DNA from 3 places in the Kocuria sp. TGY1127_2 genome. Region 3 is predicted to be linked to each of the others. Evidence: riboswitches for the same ligand, from Rfam matches in the RefSeq annotation. Region 3 holds a riboswitch; each other region holds the start of a gene.
The links. Region 3 has a riboswitch for S-adenosylmethionine ahead of sake_RS09820 (bifunctional o-acetylhomoserine/o-acetylserine sulfhydrylase). Riboswitches for the same ligand answer to the same signal wherever they lie in the genome.
Positions count from the first base shown of each region.

Region 1: linked by a shared signal. The riboswitch ahead of sake_RS00360 (O-acetylhomoserine aminocarboxypropyltransferase/cysteine synthase family protein) and the one ahead of sake_RS09820 (bifunctional o-acetylhomoserine/o-acetylserine sulfhydrylase) in region 3 are both predicted to bind S-adenosylmethionine.
Region 2: linked by a shared signal. The riboswitch ahead of sake_RS01880 (LLM class flavin-dependent oxidoreductase) and the one ahead of sake_RS09820 (bifunctional o-acetylhomoserine/o-acetylserine sulfhydrylase) in region 3 are both predicted to bind S-adenosylmethionine.

Region 1 covers NZ_AP022834.1:71,740-82,314, forward strand. The annotation lists gene sake_RS00335 (LysR family transcriptional regulator) at 1-6, shown strand, start outside; gene sake_RS00340 (ABC transporter substrate-binding protein) at 353-2,014, shown strand; gene sake_RS00345 (ABC transporter permease) at 2,011-3,093, shown strand; gene sake_RS00350 (ABC transporter permease) at 3,090-3,980, shown strand; gene sake_RS00355 (ABC transporter ATP-binding protein) at 3,977-5,656, shown strand; SAM riboswitch class IV at 5,833-5,950, shown strand; gene sake_RS00360 (O-acetylhomoserine aminocarboxypropyltransferase/cysteine synthase family protein) at 5,991-7,397, shown strand; gene sake_RS00365 (cystathionine gamma-synthase) at 7,394-8,626, shown strand; gene sake_RS00370 (putative FMN-dependent luciferase-like monooxygenase) at 8,649-9,653, opposite strand; gene sake_RS00375 (glutaminase) at 9,722-10,575, opposite strand, start outside.
Region 2 covers NZ_AP022834.1:419,294-429,868, forward strand. The annotation lists gene sake_RS01835 (TetR/AcrR family transcriptional regulator) at 246-887, opposite strand; gene sake_RS01840 (phenylacetate--CoA ligase family protein) at 1,142-2,479, opposite strand; gene paaI (hydroxyphenylacetyl-CoA thioesterase PaaI) at 2,485-2,892, opposite strand; gene paaA (1,2-phenylacetyl-CoA epoxidase subunit PaaA) at 3,039-4,061, shown strand; gene paaB (1,2-phenylacetyl-CoA epoxidase subunit PaaB) at 4,064-4,372, shown strand; gene paaC (1,2-phenylacetyl-CoA epoxidase subunit PaaC) at 4,369-5,205, shown strand; gene paaD (1,2-phenylacetyl-CoA epoxidase subunit PaaD) at 5,211-5,789, shown strand; gene paaE (1,2-phenylacetyl-CoA epoxidase subunit PaaE) at 5,827-7,005, shown strand; gene sake_RS01875 (enoyl-CoA hydratase/isomerase family protein) at 7,039-7,809, shown strand; SAM riboswitch class IV at 7,993-8,115, shown strand; gene sake_RS01880 (LLM class flavin-dependent oxidoreductase) at 8,232-9,668, shown strand; gene sake_RS01885 (TetR/AcrR family transcriptional regulator) at 9,871-10,521, shown strand.
Region 3 covers NZ_AP022834.1:2,165,615-2,176,189, reverse strand. The annotation lists gene sake_RS09830 (S9 family peptidase) at 1-1,399, opposite strand, end outside; gene sake_RS09825 (amino acid permease) at 1,464-2,846, opposite strand; SAM riboswitch class IV at 3,077-3,191, shown strand; gene sake_RS09820 (bifunctional o-acetylhomoserine/o-acetylserine sulfhydrylase) at 3,323-4,717, shown strand; gene sake_RS09815 (homoserine O-acetyltransferase) at 4,740-5,930, shown strand; gene sake_RS09810 (alpha/beta hydrolase) at 5,989-6,648, shown strand; gene sake_RS09805 (alcohol dehydrogenase) at 6,709-7,725, shown strand; gene sake_RS09800 (RNA-binding S4 domain-containing protein) at 7,722-7,967, opposite strand; gene sake_RS09795 (glycine--tRNA ligase) at 8,173-9,555, shown strand; gene sake_RS09790 (GNAT family N-acetyltransferase) at 9,572-10,534, shown strand; gene sake_RS09785 (MGMT family protein) at 10,558-10,575, shown strand, end outside.

The sequences.
Region 1 (10,575 bases), 870 kb from region 3:
GAATAGTCAGAAGCGGACATAAGTGCCGCGGAACCTGCGGCCCCTGCAACCTTCAACACTGCGTTTTCTGACCTCAGATGAAGGTTTCTTTCTTTTCCTCTGACTCTCGCGATGCGGGTCGATAGCCTGGGCTCAGGCGCACCGGCCTATCCGGTGACCCCCCTGAGACGACTAGGGATTTGAATCGTGACTGCTTTCAGAAATTCGCAGAGCTGGGCGCTGGCCTCGCGCTTCGAGGCCCTGGACTGTCGTATCTGTTGAGCGGCGTCGGAGAGCACTGGACATTCGAAGGGTCATTGCGTTCACCGCCGCTCGAGCGATGTTCCCGATGCAGACACCCAGGAAGAATTCCATGCCGCCATTTCACCGCCGCCCGCTGAAGAATGCCCGGTTGGCACGAGCCGTTGCCGTCGGAATCAGCGCGGTATTCGTACTGGCCGGTTGCGGCTCATCCGAGACCACCGGCGGGGGCCAGGCCAAGAACCCGGTCTCCGGTGGGACGCTGAAATTGGCTTTCGACGCCGACCCCGGATGCGTGGACGGGCAACAAGCCGGTCAGAACGTCGCACTCAACGTGACGAGACAGGTCACGGACTCCCTGACCTATCAGGACCCCGAATCCGGAGAACTGGAACCATGGCTCGCGGAATCGTGGGACGTGAACCCGGACTCCACCGAATTCACGTTCCATCTCCGGGATGGTGTGAAATTCCAGGACGGAACGGATTTCACCTCCACGTCCGTGGAACACAATCTTCGGGCGATTCAGGATCTGGGAGCCAAAGCAAGTCTGGGTTCCACGTATCTCACCGGTCTTTCGGACGTACAGGCTCCGGACGAGCGAACGGTCACCGTGAAATTCGATAAGCCGAACGCGCAGTTCCTCCAGGCGACGTCGACGATGACCCTGGGCTTCTACTCGGATTCCACTCTGGGCAAATCGCCGGACCAAAGGTGCGGGGGCGAGGTCGTGGGGACCGGTCCCTTCCAGCTGAAGAGCTACACCCCGCGACAGAGCATTCGCCTCGACCGGTTCGACGACTACGGATGGGCTCCGAAGCAGGCGAATCACAGGGGGCCGGCCTACCTCGACGCAATAGACATGTCGATCGTTCCGGAATCGACCGTCCGGAACGGGAGCCTGGCCTCCGGTCAGATCGACGTCGACACCGTTGTCCAGCCGCAGGACGAAGAGCTGCTGCAGGCTTCGAACTTCACCATCGTCGACCGGCCTAATCCGGGCGTGGTCTACAACTTCATCATGAACGAATCCCGGCCGTTGTTCTCCGACGAACGAGTGCGCCAGGCCGTCACCAAATCGATCAACCGCGATCAACTGCGTGCGTTGCTTTCGCGCTATCAGGAACCAGCGACTTCGGTGCTCGCAGGATCAACGCCTGATTACCAGGATTTCTCCGGACTGCTCAAGCACGATCCGGACGGTGCCGCCAAACTGCTGGACGAAGCCGGTTGGACGATGAACTCCAAGACCGGACTGCGGCAGAAGGACGGGAAAACCCTCAGTTTCACCGTCAAATATTGGCAATCCGCACCGTTCCTGGAGCTTGTTCAGCAACAGCTGAGGGAAACCGGTATCGAAATGAAACTTGAACAGACGACGGTGGCCAACACCGAGGCCGCCTCGCAGTCCGGGGAAGCCGACGTCGAATTCATGAACCTCACGCGCTCCGACCCGGACGTGCTCCGAACCGTCTTTGACGCGAACGGAGCCAACCGGAACAAGCGGGATCCGGCACAGCTGGACCAGGCCCTCGATCAGAGCGTCGGAGTCCAGGACCCGAAGCAACGGAAGAAGCTCGTCGACCAAGCAGTTACCTCCCTGATACGTGATGCCCACTCGGTTCCGCTCGTCGAACTGTCCGGTGTGATCGCGACAGGGCCCCGGGTCAAGGACTTCAAATACGATGCTTCCTCGCGCATCGACCTGTATGACACCTGGCTGAATGACGCCGGCGGCAACGCGGGCTCCGGGTCTCAGGGAGGCGACCGATGAACCCCTTGCTCGCGATGATCCTCCGCCGCCTGGGATTCGGCATTCTGGTGCTGTGGGCGGCCTATGCCCTGGCTTTCCTCCTGTTGTATGCCTTGCCGGGCGACTCGGTGGCTGCGGTTCTGGGAGGTGATCTTTCGACGGCGTCCCCGGAGGAAATCGACGAACTCCGGCATCAATACGGGTTCGACCAACCACTGGTCGTTCAATATCTGTCAGCGCTCGGCAATGCCGTACGAGGCGATCTCGGAACGTCCTACACCACGGGCCAACCGGTTGCTGCGGCCATCGCCCAGGCACTTCCGGTCACGGTCGAGCTCGCGGCGTGGACCTTGGCTATTGCGATCCCAGGCGGAGTCGTTCTGGCGCTCGCGGCCGTGGGGGTCCGGAGCCCCTGGTTGCGGAATCTGTTGTCCGGGCTGCCCAGTCTGGGGGTGTCCCTCCCGACGTTCTGGGTCGGACTGCTCCTGCTTCAACTGTTCTCGTTCCGCTTGGGCGTAATCCCCGCAATCGGCGCGCAGGGTATCGCGGGTGTGATTCTCCCGGCGGTGACTTTGTCTTTGCCCCTTGGGGCGATGATCGCTCAGGTATTGCTGCGATCGCTCACTCAGGCGTGGAGCAGGCAATTCATGACGACTTATCGTGCCGCGGGTCTGGGCCGGCTTCGTCTTCTTCTCTCGCATGCCCTGCCCCCGGCCGGGGTGTCCCTTTTGTCGATCGCGGGAGTCGTTCTCGGCAATGTTCTGGGTGGTGCCGTGATCGTCGAGACCGTCTTCACGCGCAACGGCATCGGTCGTCTCGCGGAAACATCGGTCACCGGCCAGGACATGCCCGTGGTACTGGGGGTTGTGGCTTTCTCCGCGCTCGTGTTCGTGGTGGTGAATCTGGTGGTCGACCTGTTGTACCCGGTGGTCGACCCCCGAACACGTCCCACGGGGAATCCACCCAAACGAGGACGCGATGGCTCGCAAAGCCTGGACTCGCACAAGGGTCCCCATCCCGACGCCGCGGACGCCACATCCGTTACAAGTCCGCCGGGAACCGACAACACGACCCAATCGATTCAGGAGGCGCGACCATGAGCACGAGCGAGCTTCCCTCCGGATCCGCGCGTTCGGTACGACGCCCCGGAAACCCTGCGACTCGTCATCGTCGATTCGCCGCCACGATGGTTCGTGCGCCGTACGGACTCATCGTTTCCGGACTCATCGTTCTCGTCGCACTCGCATGGGCGGTTCTGCCCAGCGTCTTCGTCACCGAGAACCCGTTGCTGGGCGACCCCGATATTCGCTTGTCGCCGCCCGGAATGCAGCACTGGTTCGGTACCGATCACCTCGGGAGGGACGTATTTTCCCGAGTCGTCCAAGGAGCCGGGGCGTCCTTGGGGACGACCGCCATCGCGGTCCTCATAGCCTTTTTCGTCGGGACCCTTCTCGGGTTGTTGGCAGGAACCGCGGGAAGCGTCGTCGACACCATACTCATGCGCGTCGTGGATGTCCTGCAGTCGGTGCCTTCGCTCTTGCTTTCCCTCGCGGTCGTGGCCGCGCTGGGGGCCGGGTCCGTCAACATTGCCGTGGCCGTGGCGCTGGCGTCCATACCGTCTTTCGCGCGACTTATGCGAGGCGAAGTCCTTCGATGGAGGAGTTCTTTGTTCATCGAGGCGGCATCGATGTCCGGTATCCGCACGCCGGAGATCCTGGCCCGCCATATCCTTCCGCACGCGATCGGCCCGGTATTTGCACTGGCCGCAATCGAATTCGGAGCCGCGATTCTCGCGATTTCCGCCTTGAGCTTCTTGGGATTCGGAACCCAGCCGCCCAATCCGGAGTGGGGGCTACTGGTCTCCGAAGGAAGAGATTACCTCGCGAGCGCCTGGTGGTTGACCGTCATTCCGGGACTGGTGATCGCCGCCGTCGTCGTTTCCGTCAACCGTATCTCTCACGCCCTGCAGACCAGGAGACCATCATGACCCTGCCCCATCGAGAGAATGTGCATCCACGCCTCGTCGAGGCCACCGATTCGGCGGATTCCCCCGTGGCTCTCAGCCTGCGAGACCTCACCGTCCGGTACTCCGACGGCGCGGCCCCCGCGGTCGAGGGGGTTTCGCTGACTGTCCCTGTTGGCGAAACCCTTGCGGTGGTTGGTGAATCCGGTTCGGGGAAGTCAACCACGGCCGCAGTAGCGGCCGGACTGCTGACTTCCTCCGCCCACGTGGATATCGCTGAGCAATCCCTGCACGGCTCGGATATGCGGTCTGCCTCGGAGAACCAATGGAAGCGTGTTCGGGGAGACCTCCTGGGCTACGTTCCTCAGGACGCGGGGACGGGACTGAACCCCGTACGCACGATCACTTCGCAGCTATCGGAATCCTTGCGCGAAGCCGGTCTTTCGCGTCATCGGGCCAAGGAACAGACGGCGAAGGCGCTCGAGGACGTCGGCCTCGAGATCGAGGTCCACGGCTCCCGCTATCCGCACGAACTATCCGGTGGCCAGCGCCAGCGGGTCCTGATCGCGCTCGCACTAGCGCGTGGGCCGCAACTGGTGATCGCCGACGAGCCGACCTCCGCCCTCGACGTGTCCGCGCAGAAGAACGTCCTGGACTTGCTGGAGGCGCGAGTTTCCGACGCCGGAGCAGGCCTCCTTCTCATCACCCACGATCTCGGAATCGCTCGGGACCGGGCCGATCGAATCCTGGTGATGGAAAAGGGCCGTGTTGTCGAGGAAGGCTCGGCAGCCAGCGTTTTCGCCGAACCTCAGCACGATTACACCCGGCGCCTGCTCAAGGCATCGCCGGCACTGCACGATGTGCCGCGGAAGCGTACTGGGCCTGCCCCGCGCGGCGAGAGCTCGAGCGTGGTACGAGCTCAGGGGCTGAGCAAGACCTTCGGTTCCCGAGCGAGGAAGGTCCAGGCTGTGGCCGATCTCGACCTGGAGCTCGAACCGGGGCGAACACTCGGGATCGTCGGGGAATCGGGATCCGGAAAATCGACGACGGCCCGGATCCTGCTCGGTCTGGAATCGTATGACGCCGGCCGGTTGGAGATATTCGGTCGGCCGTTCGATGGCACGAAGCGCAACATCCGAGAGCTCTCGACGCGCGCCCGGTTCGTTCACCAGGACCCCAGCGCATCGCTCGACCCTCGGTATTCCGTGGCCGCGTCGATCGGGGAGCCCCTGCGGGGATTCCGTATCGGCACACGTCCACAGCGCGAACGACGAATCAACGAGCTCCTCGATCTCGTGGCCCTGCCTCGGGAATTGGCCAGTCGTCGGCCGGTAGAACTGTCCGGAGGGCAACGCCAACGTGTTTCCATAGCTCGGGCACTCGCTGTTGACCCCGAACTGGTGATTCTGGACGAACCGGTCTCGGCACTGGACGTTTCGGTTCAAGCCCAGATTCTTGACCTACTTGCCGATCTCCAGGATCGTCTGGGGCTCTCTTACGTGTTCATCAGTCACGACCTGGCGGTGATCCGACAGATCTCCGACGACGTGCTGGTTATGGCTCATGGCCGGGTGATCGAGTCGGGCCCCGCGGCGCAGGTCTTCGAGAATCCGCGCGAGGAGGCGACGCGGACCCTGATCAAGGCCGTTCCGGGATCTCGTTACGCTACCGATGTGTTCGGCCCCGCGCTGAGCGCCTAGACCTGAACTCGGTCCGCACGCGAACGGATTCCACGGAGTCCGCCCTGATCATACGGGAGTCTCGCCAGGTCATATGACGTTTCCCGGCAGGTGGATTACCTTCATATGACGATCTGTCTGAACCGTGCGTCATGTCCTTTCGAGGTTGGTGGGAAGGCTGTAGGTTTCTGAATCAGGATCACGAGTACCGGTTGTGAAGCTCTGGCTGGCCGGTCGGCAACCCTTTCCGCTGTGATGGGGTGCCCCAGATGAAGATCCGGTCGGGAGCATACCGCTCCCCGGCAAGCACGGCGTTACGAGGCGAACTCGGCGCCCCGCCTTCGAGGGGATCACGATGTCAGCTGATAACAACCCGGCACCCGGAATCGGTACGGTGCAAGTGCACGGGGGTACGGCCAATCCGCCGGCTGCCCGACCTGTGCATCCGCCTTTGTACCTGACGGCCTCTTACGAATTCGAGACGTTGCGCGACGCACGTGAATGCTTCGGCCAGAGAGAACCCGGATTCACGTACTCACGCACCGGCAGTCCTACGGTGGGTTTGCTCGAGCGTCGGCTCGCGGAACTCGAAGGGGGCGTCGGTGCCGTCGCCACCGCTTCCGGCCAAGCGGCAACAACGCTCACCCTTCTTGCCCTGGCCGGTCGATCAGGTCAGAGCGAGGACGGCGAGCCCCACCCGGAGATCCCCGCCGGCCATGTGGTGGCATCCAACCGAATTTACGGTGGCACTGCCGATTTGCTCAACGACACTCTCGCCGAGGCGGGCATCGAGGTCACGTGGGTCAACCCGCATCGACCCGAGGAATGGGAAAATGCCGTCACGGCGCGCACTCGCGCGTTCGTCGTGGAGTCCATCGGAAACCCGCATGCTGACCTTCCCGATATCCCCGCGCTCGCGGACATTGCGCATACCGCGGGCGCCGCCCTGATCGTCGACAACACTCTCGCGACGCCATATCTCCTGCAGCCCGGGAAATTGGGTGCCGACGTCGTAGTCCATTCCGTCACGAAATACCTGACCGGAAATGGAACGGCGCTTGCGGGAATCATCGTCGACACCGGCCGGCTGACCCCGAGCGAGGACGCCATCCGATGGCCGCAGCTTACGGCTCCGCGGAGGAGATTCGGGAACAGATCCCTGGTCGAGGGGCACGGCGATCACGGAGCGTTCCTCCACCTCGTTCGCGCACAATTGCTCAACGACTTGGGCCCGAGCCTGGCTCCGTGGAATGCGCAACAAGCCCTTGAAGGCATCGAGACCCTCGACATCCGGGTTGAGCGCCATTGCCGTGTGGCCGAGGAGATCGCGCGTCGACTGGCGACTCATCCTCGCGTGTGCCGTGTCCGGCATCCGAGCCTTCCTGGGTCGCCGGATGCGGCCATCGCCGAACGAGACTTTCCGCGCGGCACCGGAGCGGTCTTGTCCTTCGACATCGCGGGCAACACATCGCAGGTGGAGGAATTCTTCGACAATTTGAAGCTGTTCAAGCTCGCTGCCAACCTGGGCGACGCTCGATCCATGGCAACGCATCCCGCGTGGACCACCCATTGTCGTCTTACCCCCGAGCTCAGAGAGGCCGGGGACATCACCGAACAGACCGTTCGGCTGGCGCTGGGTCGTGAAGAGGTCGACGATCTCTGGGATGATCTCTCCGCAGCGCTCGGTTCCTTGTCCACATCCAGCCAGACCCTGAGCCGGGCGACGGCTCTCACGCGAGAGAAGGAGGCTGCTCAGGTATGACTGCAGTCGAAGAATCCACCGAGTTCAAGCCGGGACCCACAACCGATCGAGTGAATTCGACCCGTCCGGGGTTCAGAACGGCAGCCGTTCACGCGGGCCAGGAACCGGACCCTCACACCGGCGCCGTGATTCCTCCCATTTACCAGACGTCGACCTTCACCCAAGACGGAGTGGAGACGCTCAAGAGCGGATATGAGTACTCGCGAGGGGGAAACCCCACTCGGAGTGCTTTGGAGGTCCAGCTCGCGGCCGTCGAAAACGGTACACACGCCTTCGCTTTCGCTTCAGGGATTGCTGCCGAGGACGCCCTGTTGCGTGCGACCTTGCGACCGGGGAACAAAGTTGTGGCCGGGGCGGAGACCTACGGAGGAACGCACCGACTCCTCAGCCAGTTGTATGCCCGATGGGGAGTCGAAACGACCTTCGTGTCGCCTCAACAGACCGATGTGCGGGACCGGATTCTGTGCGATCCGGAAGCACGGGTTGTTTGGTTGGAGACGCCGACGAACCCATTGCTGACCATCGTGGATATCCAGGAATGGGCGGAAGCAGCCCATGCCGGAGGCGCGTTGTTGGTTGTGGACAACACCTTCGCTTCACCGGCGTTGCAGAATCCGCTGACGCTGGGCGCCGACGTCGTGGTGCATTCGACCACCAAATACATCGGTGGTCACTCGGACGTGCTGGGCGGAGCCCTCGTGGTCGGCGATGCACTGTGGGAAGATCAACCCCTGGCCGATCTCCTGCAATTCCAGCAATTCGCTGGGGGTGCGGTGGCAGGTCCCCAAGATGCGTTCCTTACCGCGCGCGGTCTCAAGACCCTGGGGGTTCGGATCCGGCAACATTGCGAGAACGCCCAGACGGTCGCCGAGTGGCTGCGGGAGCATGAAGGCGTGGAGCGCGTGTATTATCCTGGCCTCGCCGATCACCCGGGTCACGCTGTAGCCAAACGGCAGATGTCAGGGTTCGGAGGGATCGTATCGTTCCGCGTCAAAGGTGGAGAGACCGCGGCGCGGAAGGTCGCGGAGTCCACGGACGTCTTCGGTCTGTCCGTCAGCCTGGGCGGTGTTGAATCGCTGATCTCCCATCCGGTGACGATGACCCACGGCTCCACGAGGGGCACGCCGGAGGCCCCACCGAGCGACGTCGTGCGGCTCTCGGTAGGCATCGAGGATGTCGAGGACCTGATTTCCGACCTGGAGCGGGCCTTGAACCGATCCGGTGAGTGACGCCGTGCCCGTCCCGAGGACTTCAGATTCCGAGGGCGGGCGCGACTTCGGTTGCCAGCAGCTCGAGTGAGCGCAGGGTCTCCTTGTGAGTCGCCGGCGCGGAATGGACCTGGAAGGCGACCTGGGTTGCGTAATCCCGGACGACGACGTCGTCCCGAAGGCGTGCCACGATCTCATCCGGAGTGCCGAGGTAAGTGTCCGTGGCAACCAGGAGTTCCTCATCGGAAAGGCCCGAGGTGTCATACCCCACCAGGCGATCGGCTTCCCCGCGGCGAAGTTTTTCTGCCGTTCGGCGGACCAAATCCGAACGGTTTTCCTTGTCTACCGCGATGGCCGTCCGAGAAGCCATGACGCGAGGAGCCGTGCCTTGGGGAAGTTCGGCGAGGTACGTCTCGACCACCGGCACCTGAATCTCACTCAGCGGCGCATCCGTTCTGCCTGGCCGGGGCTGAGTTCGGGAGAGCATGAGCCCGTCCCCTCGGGAACCTGCGATACCCGCCCCGAAAGAGCCGAAACTCGCCTGCCACAAACGGTCGAGAAGTCCGGGCGCGGCGGGGTACAGCCTGTTTCCGCCGTCGATCTCTCCCCCTCGCCACAAGGTTTCCAAAGTCTCGAGATGGGAAGCGAAGATCTCGCCTCTGTCTTCGAAGGACCGTCCGAACGCCGGGAAGGAACGCGGATTTCCGCCCGAGCCCAGGCCGATCTGGAGCCTTCCGCCGGACAGAGCGTCCACCACGGCGGCGTCTTCCGCGACCCGAACGGGATCTTCCATGGGCAGTGTGATGACGCCCGTAGCCAGGTGAATGCGGGCGGTCCGTTCCGCCGCGGCAGAAAGCAGGACTAACGGCGAGGGCAACCCGCCTTCGTTCTCGTGGAAATGATGTTGGGCAACCCATGCGCTGTGGAATCCCAGACGTTCCGCGGCGTCGATCTGCTCCAAGGCGGATGTGTACCGCTCTTGCGGGCTCACGTCTTCGAGGAGTCGAGTGAAGAACCCGAGGGTCTTCTTGCGTGTTTTCTCGCTCATGAACAGCCTTTCTCGTGAGGGGCTACTCGAAGGTCGTCGGTGCGGTCCCAGAAAGACCGGTCCCGAGGCTACGTCGTCTCCCGCTGAATCGGATAGGTATTTCCGCCCAAGTCCGGGTCGGGGAGGACATCGTCGGGGTCGATGAGTTCGACGCGGTGCCCGTCTGCCGTGAGGCGCCGCAGGCCCTCGAGGAACATGCGCCGGGCCATCTCGTCCAGTCGAGTGACTTTGGTCAGGTCAAAGACCATGGTCCCCGGATCGCATTCCAAGTTTGCCATGCGGTGGAGGATGGCCTCGGCCCCCGAGAACTGGATGACCCCCTGGAGACGGACTACGGTCTCATCCTCGCCTTCGCTGACCGAACGGATTGTGTTCGAACCGAAAATTCCGGCGTCGAGCAAGTGGAGGCCCATGTCCTGGGAGAGTTTATTGAAGACATTGACTCCGCGGACGCTGTTCCCCTTGGAATCCAGTCGTGGGGAGAAGACTCCGATGCCGACCTGGCCAGGCAGGACGCCGAGGATCCCGCCGGAGACCCCGGATTTGGCAGGGATGCCGACATCCGAGAACCAGGTTCCGGAGGCGTCGTACATTCCGGCGGAGACCATGACGGCTAGGACCTGCCGTGCGACTTCGCGACTCGCTACGCGCTCGCCGGTGAAGGGGTGCAAGCCGCGGTTGGCCAGAGTGGCGCCCATGACAGCCAGGTCCCGCACATTGACCTTGATAGCGCACTGCGCGACGTATCCGGCGACCGCTTGGTGGGCGTGCTCCTCGAAGACGCCTAAATTCCTGAGCATGTGCGCCAGGGCGAAGTTCCGGTCGGCCGTTTCCAGCTCGGACCGGAAGACGGAATGATCCATCTCCAGCTTGCGCCCTGCGAGACGAGAGAAAAACTCGACGGTGTGGTCGGCCCGTTCCT
Region 2 (10,575 bases), 1.2 Mb from region 3:
GATCTGTTGCCTCAAGGGAGCCCACAAAAAGAATGTCGGCACCTTGTCCGATGAAAACCATCGGTCAGATCCTGAATGAAAGCTAAACGTCCAAAGACTTCAGAAACACAACACGGGTATTCTTCAGGGGTTATCCGCGAGAGTGCAGCTCTCAGGGGGGGGGCATGCGCAGGTTCCGTCCGCTCGGTCAGGTCTGGCGCAAGCCTGGAGCGTGAACTCCTGAAAACCCAAAGCGCACCCGGGACCTACGACCGCAGACCGTCCAGAACCATCTTGACTGCGGTCTCGGCGAGCATATCCACGGTTCCTTCGCCTTCCGGCTGGTACCAGTCCACGATCGAATTGATCATTCCGAGCATTAGCCGTGGAGCCGACTTGCCGGAGATGTCCTCGCGGAGGTCGCCCTCTTCCTGTGCCTGGCGGACCAGGTTCTCCACGGTACGGGTGATCTTTCGACGTCGTTCCAGAGCGGCAGTCTCCACGGGTGAGTTGCCGCGAAGGCGCAAGAGCAAGGTCACATACGGCATCTGATCGACGAGCACGCGGATCGATCCCCGGATCACGCCTTCGAGCTTGTCGATGCCGCGAGCGTCGGTCGCCTGGACGTCCTCCATCGCCTTCTCAAGCGAGTCGAGGGCTCTCAGCAAGGCCTCCTCGAGGATCTCTTCCTTGGAATTCACATGGTGGTAGATCGCCGACTTCGAGATCCCCAGGTTTTCGGAGAGGGTGCCCATGGACGTCGTGTCGTACCCGTATTTGTTGAAGACCTGAACACAGACCGAGATGAGCTTCTCACGGTCGTAACCGGGCCGTCCTCGTCGTGCGCCGTTGCTCGGTGCAGCGGACGCGCCGGTTTCCTGGTCTTTCGTGGCGGGCACAGTGGGCATAGATTTCTCGGCTTTCTGCAGGGTCCATCACGAGATTACCCGACGACGAGGCGGGCCCGACGCTACCGCCTCGCCGCCCCGTGCGGAGGGTCCTCCGGCATAAGTGGGTCGTACCGTCTCAGTGCGGACGTCTCTGAAGGAGCAACCCGTCCCGAAGCTCGGTCAGCCCTCTTCGAGGGAACACAAACCGGATCAACCCGGCCCTGGACGGACCTGCACGAACAGAGCCCGGAAGATCCGGCAACCCGGCCCGGTTACTTGTTCCGGTGGTCGTAGACCCTACGGATCTTCCCGGACGACCGTGCCAACGTGCCCGGTTCGGCGATGTCGATCAGCGCCGTCGAACCGATCTTGGTCTTGATTTCGGACAACAGTGTTTTGCCGTCCTCGACCGCCTCTTCATGAGTGACGTCCTCACGGCGTTCGATGTGGACCGTCATCTGATCCATGCGATTCGGACGGCTGATTTCGAGTGTGAAATGAGGTGCGAGCGCGGGGAGGTTGAGCGCGAGCTCCTCGATCTGCGTCGGGAAGAGGTTCACGCCACGCAGAATGATCATGTCATCCGAGCGGCCCGTAATTCGTCCCATGCGCCGGTGCCCCGGACGGTCGGTGCCGGGCAGCAACCGGGTGAGGTCGTGGGTTCGGTAGCGAATGATCGGAAGGGCCTGTTTGGTCAGCGCGGTGAAGACCAGCTCGCCGGGCTCTCCCAATTCGCAAACGCGGTCGTCGAAGGGATCGATGATCTCGGGACGGAAATGGTCTTCCCAGATGTGGGAGCCGTCCCGTGTCACGGCCGATTCCCCAGCAACTCCGGGTCCCATGACTTCGGAGAGACCATAGATGTCGCACGCGGTGATGTCGAAGGTGCGCTCGATCTCGCGGCGCATCTCGTCCGTCCACGGCTCGGCGCCGAGGACAGCCCGCTTGAGCGAGGTATCGCGGGGATCGATCCCGGCCTTGCGAAACCCGTCAGCGATTGCCAGAAGGTATGTGGGAGTCGCGAGAATCGCGTCCGGCTCGAAGTCGCGGATGAGCTGAACTTGTTTCTCGGTCTGACCGCCAGACATCGGGATCACTGCGCAACCGAGCTTCTCTCCGCCGTAGTGTGCCCCGAGGCCGCCGGTGAACAAACCGTAACCGTATGCGTTGTGGATTTTCTGGCCGGGTTGGACGCCCGAGAACCGGAAGCATCGAGCGACCAGGCCGGCCCATGTGTCGAGGTCGTCTTGGGTGTATCCGACGACGGTTGGCAGGCCCGTCGTGCCGGACGAAGCGTGGATGCGGCGAATGTCGCTCATCGGTACGGCGAAGGACTCGAAGGGGTAGGCCTTTCGCAGGAATTCCTTGTCCGTGTATGGAAACTTGCTGAGATCTCCGAGTTCTTTGAAATCGTCGGGATGCACGCCGTGCTCGTCGTAGAGATCCCGGTAGGCCGGGACGTTCTCGTAGGCATGGTGCAGTGTCCACCTGAGGCGTTCGAATTGCAGAGACTCGATTTCGTCCCGGCTCATCAATTCTTCGGGGTCAGGCTGTGAGGGGTCCGCCGAAGCTGTGGGGGAATAAGGGTTCTCGATGGAATAAGTAGTCAAGGGGTTCACGCTTTCTGACGTTGGGGGATGGTCCGGCTGCGTCCGCGGAAATGGGCGATGACTTCGTCGTCAGCCGTGACCGTGACGTCGTAGAGACCGCTACGACCGGTGCGGGCTATCTCTATGGCTTCTGCAGTCATGACCTGGCCTGGCCGGCCGGACTTGACGAAGTCGATTTGGGCCCCTTGGGCAACGGTAATGGTGCTTCCATCGCCGGCGGGGTCATTGCAGGCCATGGCGAAACAAGTGTCCGCCAGAGAAAACACCATGCCGCCGTGGGCGATCCCAAATCCATTGAGCATCTCCTCCCGCAGCGTCATGCTGATGACCGCGTGACCGTACTCCGAGCGGTGCACCTGGATGCCCAACCACTCCGAGGTCCGATCGTTGGCCAGCATCGGATGATCTGGCATGTTGTTCTCCTCACATTATATGACCGAATGTTCAGTAGGGAATCGTTAAATTGACAGTGTGTCAACCGGGGCGATCGTGTGTTGACGACCACATCGCATGCCTATATCCTGAACGAACGTTCGGTTATTATTTATTGGAGGACGTCATGACCCACATCGACGACGCCGTCGCCCCTGAGCAGGAACGCTTCGACGCGCTCATCGCGGACGACTCCCGCATCGAGCCGAGGGACTGGATGCCCGAGGCATACCGAAAGACTTTGACCCGTCAGGTCTCGCAGCACGCGCATTCCGAGATCATTGGAATGCAGCCGGAAGCCAATTGGATTACGCGTGCCCCGAGCCTCAAGCGCAAGTCAATTCTCATGGCCAAGGTCCAAGACGAGGCCGGCCACGGCCTGTATTTGTACTCAGCCGCCGAGACCCTGGGGACGCCGAGGCAGGTCCTCAATGACCAGTTACTCTCTGGCCGGGCCAAGTATTCGTCGATCTTCAACTACCCGGCACGGACCTGGGCCGACATGGGTGCCATCGGTTGGCTCGTGGACGGCGCCGCAATATGCAACCAGGTTCCGCTGTGCCGCGCCTCGTACGGCCCGTATGGGCGCGCGATGGTTCGCATCTGCAAGGAGGAATCTTTCCATCAGCGGCAGGGCTGGGAGATTCTCTACGAACTGTCCCACGGAACAAAAGCGCAGAAGAAGATGGCACAGGACGCGGTCGACCGTTTCTACGGCCCGGCCCTGCAGATGTTCGGGCCTCCGGATGACGAATCTCCCAACTCGCAGCAGTCCATGGCGTGGAATATCAAGCGCTTCACCAACGATGAGCTGCGTCAGCGCTTCGTCGACATGATGGTGCCTCAAGCCGAGGCTTTGGGTCTGACGCTGCCCGATCCTGACCTGCGGTGGAACGAAGAGCGAGGGCACTATGACTACGGAGAGCTCGACTGGGACGAGTTCATGTCCGTGATCAAGGGCAACGGGCCGTGCAACGTGCAGCGAATGAAGCGACGTCGCGAAGCCCACGAGAACGGCGCATGGGTCCGCGAAGCGGCGGCCGCCTACGCCGAACGTCAGGCCGCCCGTGCGGCGGAAGCCGCGCACGAGGATGCCGACTCCGCCTCGACACCACAGCAACGTCCCGCTGCCCAGCTGATTGGAGCCTGAGCATGAGTGAGCAAAGCCAAGAAAACCAGCAATCGGCCTGGCCGCTCTGGGAAGTGTTCGTCCGGTCCTCCCGAGGGCTTTCCCACGTTCACGCGGGCTCGTTGCATGCCCCCGATGCAACCATGGCGGTCCGGAACGCGCGTGACCTCTACACACGACGGAATGAGGGAACGAGCGTGTGGGTTGTCGAAGCCGAGGCAATCACGGCTTCGGATCCCGATTCCAAGGGCGGCTATTTCGAGTCGGCCCAAGGCAAGGCATATCGACACGCTACGTATTACACCAAGTCCGAAGGGGTGAAGCACCTGTGAGCACCTTCGCATCGCACGAATCGGCCACCAAGATCAGTGCCGGCGAGTCCATCAGCACCGAGTCGATCGCCGATTCCGGAGCCCAAGCTGCCGAGCCTGTCGCACAGTATGCGTTGCGGTTGGGCGACGACGCTCTGATCCTGTCCCAGCGCCTCGGCTGGTGGATCGCTCGGGCTCCCGAACTCGAGGAGGACATCGCGCTGTCCAACATCGCCTTGGACCTGATCGGGCACGCGCGCTTCCTGCTGACGTACGCGGGCACGGCGTGGGACAAGAGCGAGGACGATCTCGCGTATTTTCGAAGTGAAGAGGAATTCCGCTCGTGCCGACTAGTCGAACAGGAGAACGGCGACTTCGGGCAGACCATAGCGCGTCAACTCATCTTCTCGATCTATCAGTACGAGTTGTATTCCGCTCTTCAGGACTCATCCGATGCGACCTTGGCGGCGATCGCGGACAAAGCGGTCAAGGAGGTCGAGTACCACGTGGATCACGCATCGCAGTGGGTTCTGCGCTTGGGTCTCGGCACTGAAGAATCCCGACGTCGTATAGCCGCCGGATTCGAATACCTGTGGCCGTACGTTGACGAGTTGTTCACCGACGACGAGCTGATCGATCAGCTCGAAGGCGTGGCCGTGCGGCCCTCTTCGATCAAGGAGGCCTCCATGAAGGCCATCGAGGGGATCCTGGCCGAGGCCGAGCTGGAGGCACCAAAAGTCTCCCAGGCCCGGTTGCCCCGTGAGTTGCGCGATGGTTCCTATTCGGAACATCGGGGGTTCATCCTTGCCGAGATGCAGTCCCTGGCCCGCCAGCACCCCGGGGCAAGATGGTGATTGCAATGTCTCCGATCATTCATACGGCGCCGGACAAGGAATCCGCCGGGTTGGCTCGGGCTCTTCCTCTAGGTCCTTCACGGCGCCCCTCTGGCGACGTGGACGCTACGTTGTGGGACCTCGCGGCAACCGTCTGTGACCCGGAAATCCCCGTTCTGACGCTCGCCGACCTGGGCGTGCTCCGAGATGCTTACGTAGAGGACGGGCAGGCCATCGTGGTTATCACTCCCACGTATTCCGGGTGTCCGGCCATGGAAACAATGGCCGATGACCTCGTGGCAACCATTTCTGCGGCAGGATACTCCGAGGTCCGAATCGAAAAAGTCCTGCGACCGGCGTGGACGACCGACTGGATGAGCGATGAAGGCAAAGCAAAGCTGTCCGAATACGGAATCGCTCCACCAACGGGAAATAGCGCTCCCGGTCACAACAGCGGGCCGGTACGCCTGACCCTCTCGGTCAAGTGCCCGCATTGCGGCTCGCTCAAGACCCGAGAGATGACACGCTTCGGCTCCACCTCGTGCAAGGCCCTTTGGGTGTGCAACGAATGTTTGGAGCCTTTCGACTACTTCAAGGTTCACTGACATGTCACAAACCAGTACCCAACGCAAGGCCGTCGCCATGGAAAGGGCGGAGGAGAACACGTCTCCGGGACGTAACGGCCGGCGTCGCGCGACGTTCAACCGCCTTCCCGTTACAGGGCTTCGGAAGCTGACCTCGGAGTCGGTCGAGGTGGCCTTCGGGGTTCCGGAAGAGCTCGAGAATGATTACGACTATCTTCCAGGGCAATACGTAGCCCTACGTGCTCAGATCGGCGGACAGGAAGTGCGTCGATCGTACTCGATCTGCGCCGAGCCTCGTCCGGGAGAGATTCGCGTCGCCATCAAGAAGGACGTGGGCGGGATCTTCTCGACGTGGGCCAATGAAGAATTGGCGGTCGGGGATGAGCTCGACGTCATGAATCCTCAGGGAGCCTTCACATCTAAAACCCGGTTGACCTCGATGAACCATCCGGAGGACTTGGCCCGTGAGGAAGTGCGCCGGGACAAGAGTGCTCACGTCGTGGCGATTGCCGCGGGTTCGGGCATTACGCCGATCATGGCGATCGCCCGATCGCTCATGAAGGCCTCGCCGACCACGAGCATCGACGTCGTCTATGCCAACAGATCCGCGATGGACGTGATGTTCGCCGAGGAGCTGGGGGACCTGAAGGATAAGTTTCCGTCACGGCTGGCTCTCCATCACGTGCTATCCCGAGAGCAGCGCATTTCACCGTTGATGTCCGGTCGCATTGACCCGGAGAAGCTCGACGAACTCCTGGATCGGGTTCTGCAGGTCGAGACCGTCAACGAATGGTTCTTGTGTGGGCCGTTCGAGCTGGTGCAGTTGTGCAGGGACGCGCTGAAAGAACGAGGCGTCCCGGAGGACAAGGTGCGGTTCGAATTGTTCAGTACGGGGAAACCGGAGAAACCCGCGGGACAGCAGGGCCGGGAGGTCGCCGTCGACCCCGAGGGCGAAAATTTCCAGATCAGCTTCACTTTGGATGGCAACTCCGGAAAGGTGGACACGCCCAAGTCGGCCAACGAGACTGTCCTGAATGCCGCTTTGCGTGTTCGGCCCGATGTGCCGTTCGCATGTGCAGGTGGCGTGTGTGGAACATGCCGGGCCAAGGTGGTTTCCGGCGACTTTACGATGGAAGAGAACTTTGCGCTGGAGAAGGACGAAGTCGAATCGGGCTACGTTCTGACCTGCCAAACACGGCCGACCTCCGACAGTCTGGAAGTTGACTTCGACGCGTAACCGCTGGAGTGCGCGAGGAAAGGAATCCCGATCATGATTGATCTGACCATCTCCGACGACATCGCCGAGATAGTGCTCGACGCACCGAAGAAGCTCAATGCACTGAATTCCGAAGACCTTGCCGAACTGTCGGAGGCCTACCGCACGGCAGAGAATGCGGGAGTCCGGGCGCTGGTTCTGAGGGGTGAAGGACGGGGTTTCTGCGCCGGCCGCGACATCTCCGGGGTCGATCCGGCCCACGATGACGTCGAAGGGTATCTCGGGAATCGGGCCACGGCCTTGTTTCGGCAAATTTCTGCATTCTCGGCTCCGACCTTCGCCGCGGTCCACGGGGCGTGTCTGGGGGTCGGGCTGGGCCTGGCGATCGCGAGCGACGTCGTCTACGTGGCCGAGGACGCCAAGATCGGTTCCCCCTTCGCGAATCTTGGGGCAACGTTGGACTCGGGTGGCCACGCACTGTTCTACGAGCGGTTGGGCGCGCACCGGACCCTCGACCTGATTTACACGGGCGAGATGATGAGTGGCTCCGAAGCGGTCACCGCAGGGCTGTTTTCCCGGTCCGTACCGGCGGACGACGTGCTCGATTTTACGATGCAGAGGGTGCGAAAAGTGGCCCAAGGGGCGACCCAAGCATATTTGGTCTCGAAATCACTGATCAGTCAACTGCGCGACGAACGGGCTGGACTGTGGGAGTCCATGGCCGCCGAATCCGCCGAACAGGCACGGCTCTGCTCGACGGATGATTACGCGGAGGGTTTCACGGCGTTCCAGGAAAAGCGCAAACCGAACTTCCGAGGCCAATAGCCGTATCAACCCCTACTTTTGATCCAGGCCCATATTGCCCGTTTTCTTTGCGAAAGCGGGCAATATGTCTGATGTGGCTGGATTGGGGTACGGACGCGGTTCCACGTAACACTGCGAAAAGCGGGTAACAGAAGCTCACAGGATGGCTGCGAACCAGGTGCTTGCATACGCTCGGATGGAGAAGATCAAGAGTCCCAACGATCAAGCTCTGGCTGGTTGGGCGGCAACCCTCTCCCGTAGCGGGGTGCCCCAGATGATGATCTGGCACCGTCGGCATTGCGACCGGCGGACATGCAAGTACGGCGCGAGAATCGGCGCCACCGCGTGAATGTTTGCGCCGCTTCTCGTTACCGGGACAGAAGCGCAAGGCTCGGGCGCGCGGAGACCTGTTGGAGTCCCTCCATGCACCGAAAGGAATCCCGATGTCGGAAAAGAAGCGCATCGCCATCAACGCCTTTGATATGACGTGCGTGGGTCATCAGAGCTTTGATCTGTGGCGCCACCCTCGCTCGCGTGCCACTGAGTACAACACCATCGAATACTGGACAGACCTCGCCAAAACCCTAGAGAAAGGGTTGTTCGACGGGGTCTTCCTGGCCGACGTCGTGGGCATCTACGACGTCTACAAGAACTCCGCGGCACCTTCGATCCGCGGCGGTGCACAGGTACCGGTCAACGATCCGTTCATGCAGATTTCAGCGATGGCGGCCGTGACCGAAAACCTCGGTTTCGGCGTGACCAGCGCCGTGACCTACGAGCAGCCCTATACTCTCGCCCGGAAATACGCGACGCTCGACCACCTGACCAAAGGGCGCGTCGGATTCAACGTGGTGACCTCGTACCTCCCCTCTGCGGCCGAGAATCAGGGACTGCCGCGCCAAATCGAGCATGACAAGCGCTACGAGATCGCCGACGAGTTCCTCGACGTCTGCTACAAACTGTGGGAAGGATCCTGGGAGGACGACGCCGTGGTCAAGGATCGAGAGTCCGGCGTCTACGCGGACCCGGCTAAGGTCCATCCGATTCGACACCAGGGCAAATACTTCACCGTCCCGGGCGCCGGTCTGACCGAGCCTTCCCGTCAGCGCACACCGGTGATCTTTCAGGCAGGGGCTTCGTCGCGGGGGCAGGCTTTTGCGGGCAAGCACGCCGAAGCCGTGTTCGTCGGGGGCCTTCGACCGGACCTCACCCGATTCATGACGGACAAGATTCGAGACGAGGCAGAGAAGACCGGTCGTCAGCGCGATGACGTCAAGATCTTCGCAATGCTCTCGGTCATCGTGGACGAGACCGACGAAAAGGCCCAGGCAAAGTACGAGGAGTACTTGAAGTATGTTTCGACCGAGACTTCTCAGGCGATCATTGGCGGTTGGTCAGGAGTGGACCTTTCCCAATTCGGCGAGGATGAGGTGCTCAACTACATCAAGACCGACTCGATCCAGTCCTTCCTCACGCCATTTACTCTGCAGTCCAAGGACAAGGAATGGACCCGAGAGGACATTGCGAAGCACTGCGCGATTGGCGGCATGGGCGATGTGATCATCGGCGGCCCGGAAAAGGTTGCGGACGAGCTCGAACGCTGGATCGATGAAGGAGGGCTGGACGGTATCAATCTCGCGTACCACGTCTCTCCGGGTTCATTCGAAGACTTCGTGGAGTTCGTTGTTCCCGAGCTGCAGAAGCGCGGGCGCTACCGCACCTCGTACGAAGGCTCGACATTCCGGGAGAACCTCTTCGGTCAGGGGCAGGTTTCCATCGACGAGAACCACCCTGCGGCGGCATACAAGGGTGCGTACGTGGGTCAGCCGTCCACGGAGGACACCCCGGCGCGTCCCGGCGAGGAAGATGACGCCGCCTAGAGTCGGCGGTCCGAGAAAAGGCGACTTCCACGAGCTCCACGAACGACGGCGCCGCGTGAAAAAAGATGGTCCACGAGGCTGTCATTTTCACGCGGCGCCGTCGTGCGCCCATCGCCTACTTATATAGTAAGGCGAACCTTTGAGAGCAACGCCACAAAATTTGCAGTTGTGCACTGTTTGCAGAACTGCATAAACTGCATGAGTGCAAACCACTGAACCATCCCTCCGAGAACGTCGCCGCGCGCGGACGTGGGACTCGATCCACGAGGCCGCGCGTGAGCTCGCGTCCGAGCGGGGGATCAAGCAGACCACGGCGGAGTTGATTGCAGAAAAGGCCGGCGTCTCGCCGCGTACGTTCTTCAATTACTTCGCAACCAAGGAGGATGCCGTCATCGGATTGCGTCCTCCGCAAATGACCCAGGAAATACTCGGTAGCGTTCAAGCGAGCGACTCCGGTGGTCTTCTCGCACAGGCCGCCCAGCTTTTGGCTCGTGTCATGTACGATTCCTTCGCAGGTGACCTCAAGGAGGTCATGGGCCAACTCGTCGAAGACGGGGAGTACATGCGTCAACGCATGAAAATCCACATGCTTCGTTGCGAGCAGGAGCTCAAGGATTTCTTGCTGAGAATGGACTGGTCGGTCTATCAAGAGACCGGACAGTTCGTGCCTCGCGAGGACGAGAACAGCGACCCGGCGCCGGAGCAGGAAGAGCGCATTCGCGCGATCATCCTCATGGCCACCGCGGTTCTCCGATACGTCGACTACGGCGCACGGTCTTCCCGGGAAGAATTTGCCGCATCCATCAACCGCACAGTGAATCTGTTCTCCACCATCGTCAAGGAGCCCCGTTGAGTACCACCTACACACCGCGTCACGCCCCAGGGGGTGGCACGACCGACTCCGGAG
Region 3 (10,575 bases):
CCGGAGTCTGCTTCCGGAGTTCGAGTTCACCCGTGACCGGGAAATAATCGTACTGGCGCCACGGCGTGACGTACGAAATATAGCCCAAACCCACGACGGGTGAGTGCAGGGCCATCGAGGTGATCTTGGCGGTGTACAGCTCTTCACCCGAAAACGGCTCGACCAGAGACGGCAAACTGCCCCCACGAACCGACGAATCGATCTCGGCGAGGTCCATGAGCGCGACCTTCTCCAGTCCGTCCTCCCGGAGGCTCAGCGCCATGTGCGTTTCGTTGAAATGGAAACCGTTGAGGCGGCGCGTTTCGGAAGTCGGGATGAGGACCTTCCATGCGGACCGCAACTGAGTCATTGTCGCCGCCCCGAAGGCGGTTTCATAATCCACGACGCTGAGTTCGCCGTTCTGGGCCTCGTGGTCGTGGCACAGCAGGATGTACCGTTGCCCGCCCAATTCGATGGGTTCGGCCGAGTAGAGAATGCGCTCGTCGCGTGGGACGACGACGCGCGATTCAGGCCTCTGTCCTGGGCTCGCGGCCTCCAGCGCTGACAGAGTCAGGAGCCTGGTCTCGTTGTACTCGGAGCACCCGACGTCGATGCACAGGTGCTCCTCGTCGGCCGTGATCTCGGCGTCGAGCCACAGGGCAACATCGTCCTCGTGGTGAAGCACCAGATCCTCGCTCACGGGCGTACCCAAGCGGTGAGAACGCAACTCATACGGACGCCATGACTCGTCGACCAACGTGTAGATCAGATGTGAACCGTTGGGCGTCAAGAAGCCACCCGCGAAGACGTTCTTCACAACGTCGGGGAGCAGACGGTCGTCGGCCAAGTCCTTGACGTACTGGTCGAAGCGTTCATCTCCCGAGTCGTCAACGGAATAGGTCAGGTACCGTCCGTTCTCGGTGACCTGGAAAGCCCCGAGGGAAAAGAACGGCAGACCCTCGGCCATGGTGTTGCAATCGAGGATAACCTGTTCGCCGTCGAGAGGTTCGTCGACCGGGACCTCGGGAGGCGTCCATTCCGTCCGTTGATCGCCTGTACGACGAGCCGGAACACGGCAGAAGATCGCGTAGTTCTGGCCTTCTCTGGTCCGACGGAAGTACCACCAGTCGCCCAGGCGGTTCGGAACGGAAAGATCGGTTTCCAGGGTCCGTGACTTGATCTCGCCGAAAATCGCGGAACGCAGTTTCCCGAGGCCCGAGGTCAACGACTCCGCATAGTCGTTCTCCGCCTTGAGATGCTCAATCACCTCGGGGTTTTCCTTGTCACGGAGCCACTCGTAGTTGTCCACGAACTCATGCCCGTGCATCGTACGAGTAGTCGGGCTCTTGCGAGTCTCCGGAGCCTCGGCGTCGGTGTTCCAGGTGGGGCGCGGGGCCTCTCGGGATTCTGCTGAAGTCATGCCTTCCACCTTACTGACGAGGGCGCAATTCGCGGGGCCGTCGCCCCAGTGGCTGGGGTTGCCCCTAGCGAACGGCCGGCGGCTCAGAGCCCCGGCGAGTCCGGCGCGTCAGCGGGTAGGTGACGGCCAGGAACACGAGCCATACGGCACCGATGACCAAGGAAACTCTGGTGTCCTCGAAGAAACCGAGCAGCACGACGACGCCGATCATAAAGGCGAGTGCGAGCCATGACGCGACCGGCCATAGGGGAGTGGGAAACTTCGACGGGCCGACGCCTTGGGCCTTGCGCCGGCGCCGCATCGCCAAGTGCGTCACAAGAATCATGACCCAGACCAAGACGGTCGCAAACGTCACCAGAGTCGCGATGTAGAGAAAAGCGTTCTCGAAAAAATGATTGACGAGGACCCCGACGATGAGCACCAGCCCCATGGCCGCAACCGTCATGGTCGGGGTTCCGCGTGAGGAAACACGGTTGAAGGACCGCGGCGCGAGCCCTCTCTGAGCGAGTCCGTACAACATGCGGCCGGCACCGTAAATATCCGAATTGATCGCGGAGACGGCAGCGGTCAGGACCACGACGTTGAGAATATGGGCCGCCGCGGGGATACCCAGGCCGGAAAATATCTGAACGAAGGGTGAGCCTTCATTGCCGATGTTCCCCCACGGATACAAGGACATAATGACGCCCATGGTCAGAACGTAGAAGAGGAGGATGCGTACGGGGACGGTGTTGATGGCTCCCGGAATCGACTTCTCGGGGTCCTCGGCTTCGCCAGCGGTGATTCCGATGTTCTCGACGCCTCCGAAAGCGAACATGACCACGGTGAAGCACGCGAGGAAGCCGGAGAACCCATTCGGAAAGAACCCGCCCTGCTCCCAGAGATTGGTCACGGACGGCTCGACTTCCTGGTGGAGCTGGATGCCGAAGACAATCAGCGCGAGCCCACCCACGATCATCGCAACGATGGCGCCCACCTTGATCAGCGTCAGCCAGAACTCGACTTCCCCATAAACCTTCACCTTGGTCAGGTTGATGGCCATGATGATCGCGACGACCGAGACGATCCAGATCCAGCTGGGCGTGTCCGGGAACCAGAACCGCATGTACAAGGAGAACGCCGTGACATCCGCGACCGCAACCAGGGCCATTTCGAATGCGAAGCTCCACCCGGTGACGAATCCGGCCCACCGGCCAAGGTATTCAGTCGCGTATTCCGAAAAGGAACCCGGAACGGGGTGGACCATGGCCATCTCTCCCATGGCACGCATGACCATAAATACCGCGGCGCCACCGACGATGTAAGCCAACAGGACCGACGGGCCCGCGAACTGTATCGCGTCCGCGGAGCCGAGAAACAGCCCGGTTCCTATAGCCGAACCCAACGCAATGAACCGGATATGTCGCAGAGTCAGCCCGCGTTTGAGCGCAGATTCCCCGCCGAGCACGACGTCGTCCGCGCGCGAAGTTTCGGTAACTTGATCTGAGGGGTCCTGTTCCTGATTCAAGGCAGTCCTTCGAGAGCTCGACGATGCATGCGCCCCGTCCTGGCGGAGCGGGCCATGAGCCAGATTACGCAATGGCCCACTCCGCGTCATAAATGTCACGGCGTTTCATGTAAGCGTAGTTTCCGTCTCCTACTTGACGTGTCGGTCGGCCGTAGGAAAACCTGGATATGGGTCAAGAGAGCCAGTGACAAGCCCCAGCTTGCTGGCCGGCAACCCTCCAACCGCGGTGGGGTGCCCTGGGTGAGGACCTGGTGATCGCGAACAACGCGATCACAAGCGCGGGCGCGGTGTGCCCGGTCGTCACGAAGAGTGAGACTCGTATTCCCCGGTGAACCAGAGGGTTCCGGGTCGACCCGGGTGCTCGCTTTTGCGAGACGATCGGTCGCTCCATGCCCTTGATTCAACAGGAGCAGAATATGACCACGGCCTCTCACAGCCTTCCGACTCCTTCCAGCCCGCAGGGATGGAAGTTCGAGACACAACAGATTCACGCGGGCCAAGAGCCCGATTCTGCAACCGGTGCACGGGCTCTTCCGATCTATCAGACCACATCGTTTGTGTTCGACAACGCCGAACAGGCCGCAAACCGCTTCGGGCTCAAAGAACTCGGTCCCATCTATTCACGCCTGACGAATCCGACCCAGGAGGTCGTCGAGAATCGCATTGCTGCCCTCGAAGGAGGCGTCGGAGCGCTCCTCGTGGCTTCAGGGCAAGCGGCCATCACGATCGCGATCCTCAATACGGCGCAGGCCGGTGACCACATCGTCGCCAGCCCGAGCCTCTATGGCGGCACGTACAATCTCCTCAAGCACACCTTGGGTGCATACGGTATCGAAACGACCTTCGTGGAAGATTTCGACGATCCCGAGGCCTGGCGCGCGGCGGTCAAACCGAATACCAAAGCCTTCTACGGGGAAACCGTTCCGAATCCTCGCAGTGACGTCTTCGACATCGAAACTCTCGCGAACCTTGCCCACGAGGTCGGGGTACCGCTGATCGTGGACAACACGGTTCCCACCCCATACCTGGTGCGCCCCTTCGAGTGGGGTGCCGACGTCGTCGTGCACTCCGCAACCAAGTACCTCGGCGGCCACGGCAACAGCATGGGCGGAGTGATCGTGGACTCCGGTCGATTCGACTACTCGAAGTACCCGGAGCGATACCCGCAATTCAATACGCCGGATCCGAGCTATCACGGCTTGGTGTTCGCCGAGGACTTGGGGCCAAACGGGGTCTTCGGAGTCAATCTCTCCTACATCCTGCGTGCTCGTGTCACGCTTCTGCGCGACCTCGGTTCGTCGATCTCACCGACCAACGCCTTCAATATTTCCGTCGGCCTGGAGACCCTGTCCCTCCGCGTGGAACGCCATGTCGACAACGCGCTAAAGGTCTCTCGGTGGCTCGAAGCGCGTCCCGAAGTCACCCGAGTGCACTATGCGGGGCTCGAATCGTCGCAATGGTACGAGCGAGGGAAGAAATACGCTCCGAACGGGGTGGGCGCGATCGTCGGATTCGAACTCGAAGGCGGCTCCGAACCGGCACAGGCCTTTGTGGACTCCCTCGTGCTCCACTCGAACGTCGCGAACATCGGAGACGTGCACTCGTTGGTCATTCACCCGGCCTCGACCACGCACTCCCAGCTCTCCGAGGACGAGCTGCGTGCCGCAGGGGTCGCGCCGGGATTCGTGCGTCTGTCCGTGGGACTCGAGCACATCGACGACATTGTGGCCGATCTCGAACACGGCTTCGACTCGCTGGCAGCCGCGGAGAGCCCGCAGTCCTCGACCGAGACGGTGTCGGCTAAGTACTGAGGAAACTGGACAAGGAGAAAATGTGACGATCGTTGGCACCGGGGCTCGGAAGGCTCAGACCAGGGGAGACGGAGTAGTCAATTACTACGACGTCGGAGACCTCCTGGTCGATTCGGGGTCCGTAATCCCTGATGCGACTCTCGCATACGAAACGTGGGGGACCCTCAACGAGGACGCCTCGAATGCGGTTCTGGTGTTGCATGCCCTCACCGGGGACACGCACGCGGCCCACGGGTACGCGGAGGATGACGCCAGCGACCTCGAACGTCGTGCCGCCGAAGAAGAAGGCTGGTGGGAAGGGCTCATAGGCCCTGGTGCTGCGATTGACACGGACCAATTCTTTGTGGTCTGTCCCAATATCATCGGCGGCTGTTACGGTTCGACCGGGCCGTCGTCGCCCGCACCGACATCGATCGATCCGGAACGGAACCCGTGGGGGTCGCGCTTCCCGCTGATCACCATCCGCGATTCGGTCCGGGCAGAAGCCGTGCTCGCGGACGGTCTCGGCATCGACCGGTGGTCGTTGGTCATCGGGGGGTCGATGGGCGGCGCAAGGGCGATCGAATGGGCAGTGACTTTTCCGGACCGCGTTCGGCACTGTGCCGTGATCGCCTCCGGGGCCGAGTCCACGGCCGAGCAGCTCTCGTGGGGCCAAGCCCAGACGCTCGCGATTCGGCAGGACCCCAATTTCGCCGGGGGCGATTACTATTCGGGGATCTTCCCCGTCGACGGCCTCGGACTGGCCCGGCGCATCGCGCACATCACTTATCGATCGGCCACCGAGTTACATTACCGCTTCGGCCGGCACCCTCAGGACGACGAGGACCCCACGGGGCCCTGCGTGAACCGGCGCGGTCGGTACAGGGTCGAAAGCTATCTCGACCATCAAGCATCCAAATTGGCCGGTCGATTCGACGCGAACTCATATCTGTACGTCAATGACGCTCTGATGAGCCATGATGTTTCCCGCGGCCGAGGTTCTCTCAAAGAGGCGCTCGCGCGTTCTACCTGCGGATGGACGATCGTGGCGGTGGACTCCGATCGGTTGTTCTACCCCAAAGAATCCGAGATGCTCGCCCACGCCCTGCCGCAGCCCGTTGAGGTCGGGTACATTAGCTCTCCCAGCGGGCACGATGGATTTCTGATCGAAACCTCTCAGATCAGCAAATTCCTGCGTGACGGTGATGCATTGAAAGGTGCGGTCCTCGGATAGCTGATGCGGCGTGGGCGGTGTCTGTGAGAAGCTCCCGGCCATGCATAGGATGGGAATTATGACTCAAAATCCCGTCGTCGAATTCTCCCGTCCCGAAGCCGACCGTCCCGGAACACACCTCGTGCTCATGCTTCACGGGTACGGATCCCATGAGAAGGACCTCCTTGGACTTCTCCCCGCCCTGCCCGAAGAAGGCTTCACCTACGCGGCCATGAGGGCGCCGGGAGCCATGCCCGGCGGAATGCCGGGCTACAGCTGGTTCGAGCTCCAAGGCACGTTCGGGGAAGACATCACGGCCGACGCTGAGGAAGTCGAGAGGGCCGCTGCCGACGTGATCGCCTGGATCGATGAGGCATCATCCGACTACGCGGATGTCACACTGTTCGGATTTTCTCAAGGTATGGCGATCGCCAGCTCGGTGATTCGCCATCGACCGGACTTGGCCTGCGCCGTCGTCGGACTGTCTGGGTTCGTGCTCGATTCGGCAGACGAATTCTTTGACGACGCCGCCCTCGCAGCCTCTTCGCCGCGTATTCCGTTCTTCTACGGGCGAGATCAGGAGGATCCCGTGATCCCCGCCGATATGGTCGCGTTCAATCTCGATTGGCTTCGCGATCACACCGATGTGACCAAAGTGCTTTATGCCGGGATGGGCCACGGCGTGAGCAATCAGGAGATCAAACACGTCTCCGAGTTCCTGTGCCACGTCCTCCGGTAGCGTCCCTTTTCTCACGAACCTGCGCGTTGATCAGGGGAAACGGCGAGTAGTGTGTCGGGCATGACAAATATGATGATGGTGCGAGTTCCCGAAGCCAATAAGAATTTCGAAATCGTCAACGTCCCTATCCCGGAGCCGCGTGCCGGCCAGGTTCGTGTCAAAGTCCACGCGTGCGGGGTCTGCCATTCGGATGCATTCACTGTGGCCGGGGCGATGGGCAATGAGTTTCCGCGGTCGCCCGGTCATGAGATCGCGGGCGAAATTGATGCCGTCGGTGATGGCGTCACCGCGTGGTCTCCCGGTCAGAGAGTCGGGGTCGGCTGGTTCGGTGGCTGTGATTTTACGTGTGAAGCGTGCCGTCGCGGTGACTTCGTTTCGTGTGAGAACGGCGAAATCCCGGGGATCCACTACGACGGAGGCTACGCGGAATACGCCGTCGTGCCGGCGGAAGCGCTCGCTTCGATACCGGACGACCTCTCTGACGTCGATGCGGCTCCGTTGCTTTGTGCTGGAGTGACCACTTTCAATGCATTGCGGAAATCCTCCGCCAGACCGGGCGACGTCGTCGCGGTCCTGGGCGTCGGAGGCCTCGGACACCTGGCAGTTCAGTACGCCGCGAAAATGGGGTTCGAAACCGTCGCGATTGCTCGGGGTACAGCGAAGAAGGACCTCGCCCTCGAGCTCGGTGCTCATCATTACATCGACTCCACCTCAACCGATCCGGCCGAAGAGCTCAACAAGCTCGGTGGTGCGAATGTGGTGTTGGCCACCGTGACGGCGCCGGATGCCATGACCGCGGTCCTGGGCGGCCTCAAACCCCGGGGCGAGCTCATGGTCGTCGGTGCTTCAGCCGATCCGATGCAGATTCCGCCCTTCGCATTGATCCCAGGATCCCTCGCCGTACAGGGTCACGCATCCGGAACTTCTCAGGACTCCGAAGACGCCATGCGTTTCAGCGTTCTGACAGGGGTCAACGCCCAGATCGAAACCGTTCCCCTCGCGAAGGCCCAGTCTGCCTTCGACAAAATGATGGCCGGTGACGCCAGGTTCCGCATGGTCCTGACCATGGACTCCTAGCCGGCGGCGGGGGAATCTTCCCGCTCAATGCGGATTGTGACCTCTCCGAGTGCAACGGTGTCGCCCGGATGCAGCTGCTTCCCGCGCTGGAATTCGGGCTCACCGTTGACGAAGACGTGGCCCTCGGCGATGATTTCCCGTGCCTCAGCGCCATCCTCCACGAGGCTCGCGAATTTCAGTAATTGGCCTAGTCGCATCATGTCTTCACGAATTTCGACTGGCTGAGCGTCTTGAGTGGTCATGCGCATGAGTCTATCGGCACGCACTAGGAGGGCGACTATTACCGTATTTTTCCGGGCCGCTGTCCTCTGACGAGAGGCCGTGCCGTTCGGCGCCGAAACCGAAACCCGTCCCAGCGTCGCGAACCGGTAGGCTGGTAGGCGAATCAAGCCCTTGCACGCGTCGCAAACCGGCGGCGCGCGACGACTAATGGAGTGAACAATACCTATGGCATCAAAGTCCACGCTGGATAACGTCATCACGCTGGCCAAACGCCGCGGATTCGTTTTTCAGGCCGGTGAGATCTACGGCGGTTCCCGGTCGGCGTGGGACTACGGCCCGCTCGGAGCCGAGCTGAAGGAAAACATTCGCCAACTCTGGTGGCAGAACTTCGTGCGATCGCGCGAGGACATGGTCGGGTTGGACTCTTCGATTATTCTGCCCACGCCCGTGTGGGAAGCGTCGGGCCACGTCGAGACGTTCACCGACCCGCTGGTCGAATCGCTCCACACCCATCGGCGTTACCGTGCCGACCACCTGATCGAGGCCTACGAGAAGAAGCATGGTCATCCGCCGGCCAATGGCCTCGCGGACATCAACGATCCGGAGACTGGCCAGCCAGGGAATTGGACAGAACCGCAACAGTTCTCGGGTCTGATGAAGACTTACCTGGGAGCCGTTGACAACGAGGAAGGTCTCCACTTCCTCCGTCCAGAAACCGCGCAAGGCATATTCGTCAACTTCAACAATGTGGTGACTGCTTCTCGCAAGCGCCCGCCGTTCGGAATCGGCCAGATCGGCAAGGCCTTCCGTAACGAGATCACGCCGGGCAACTTCATCTTCCGGACCCGCGAGTTCGAACAGATGGAGATTGAATTCTTCACGCACCCTGATGACGCCCCCAAGTACTTCGAGACCTGGGTCGAGGACTGCTGGAACTGGTTCGTGGACCTCGGCATCAACCCGGACAACATGAGGAAGTTCGACGTCCCCGAAGACGACCGCGCGCATTACTCCGCCGGGACCATCGACATCGAATACAAGTTCGGTTTCCAGGGCAATGAGTGGGGCGAACTCATGGGTGTGGCCAACCGCACCGACTACGACCTCGGTGTCCACAACGAACATTCCAATACGCGTCTGGAGTACTTCGACCAGGGTACGGGACAGCGTTACGTTCCGTACGTGATCGAGCCGTCCTTCGGACTGACCCGCTCGATGATGGCTTTCTTGGTCGACGCTTACACCGAGGACGAAGCGCCCAATACCAAGGGTGGCGTGGATACCCGCACTGTCCTCAAATTGGATCCGCGCCTTGCGCCGGTCAAGGCCGCGGTCTTGCCGTTGTCCAAGAAAGAGACGCTGACTCCGACCGCGGAGAAGCTCGCCTCGGATCTGCGGAAGAACTGGAACGTCGACTTCGACACGTCCGGCGCGATCGGTCGTCGTTATCGCCGCCAGGATGAGATCGGAACGCCGTTCTGCATCACTGTGGACTTCGAGACTCTCGAAGACAACGCCGTCACGATTCGTGAGCGGGACTCCATGGCTCAAGAGCGCGTCAGCTTGGACCAGGTCAAGTCCTACCTCGCGGGACAGCTGATCAAATAACTCAAGGGAGAGCGGTATGGCGGACTACACGATCCGTGGGTGGCAAGAGGGCGACGACCTGCAGTTGATGCAGATCTGGCCCGATGCCGACAATATTCAGGCCTCCGTTTTCCGCGCGAAGCTGGGGCCGGATGGCGAGCAACCGTGGCAACGGACTGTAGTCGCCGAACACGACGGCGTTCCCGTCGCCGCCGGGACGGTCTACGAGACCTCGCTGCATTCGTCCCGGCTGTGGGCCTACATCGAGGTCGCGCCTGACCATCGGAGGTTCGGCCTGGGAAAGCGTCTTCTCGAGGCGCTTCGGGAAGCGGCGCAAACTGCCCCGTCGGGCATCACGGCGTTGCGTACCAAGATTGTGCCCGAGACTTCTGGTGCCGGTTTCGCCCAGTGGGCCGGGCTCGGCTCAATCCAGCGGACCCGAATGATCCGAGTCGAGGCCGGGGCCCTTCCCCAACGGCCTTTGCGAGTCGACGGTGACGGCAACCTCGATCAAGCCATCGAAGACTTGGCGACAGGGTCGCTTGAGCTGACCCAGGCCGTCTGGGACTTCTACCGTCGAGTCCATGATTGGGACCCGCCGGCCGAGCAGTCCTTGGGTCGGGTCAACAGGCTGTTCCTCTCCGACGAAGCGGAAGCATACGGCGCAATCGTGATGCGGGACGGCGTACTGGAGGCCCAAAAGAACGGGTCAAAAGCTCCGATTGCGGCTTTTGCGGTCAGCTACCGTGCCTTGGACGCCGACGCCCCTGGGCGCGAGGTATCCGATGAGGAGGCGACCGAGGTTCTACTCGGCTACGACCTCGATCGAGTCCGCTCGGGTGAGGACGTCGAACAGTTGCTCGCACTGCTCGTGGCCCAGTACCCCGTGGTCATTGAAGTAGACGATTCGATGCGCATTCTCACGGAACTGGTTGAAGCTCTCCTCCACAGGGGAACGGCTAGCGTCGAGGAAGAGGCCCTCGTGGTCGCGGACCATTAGGTCGCGGTACCCCGGGGAACAGGATGGACGATCTGCGCGTT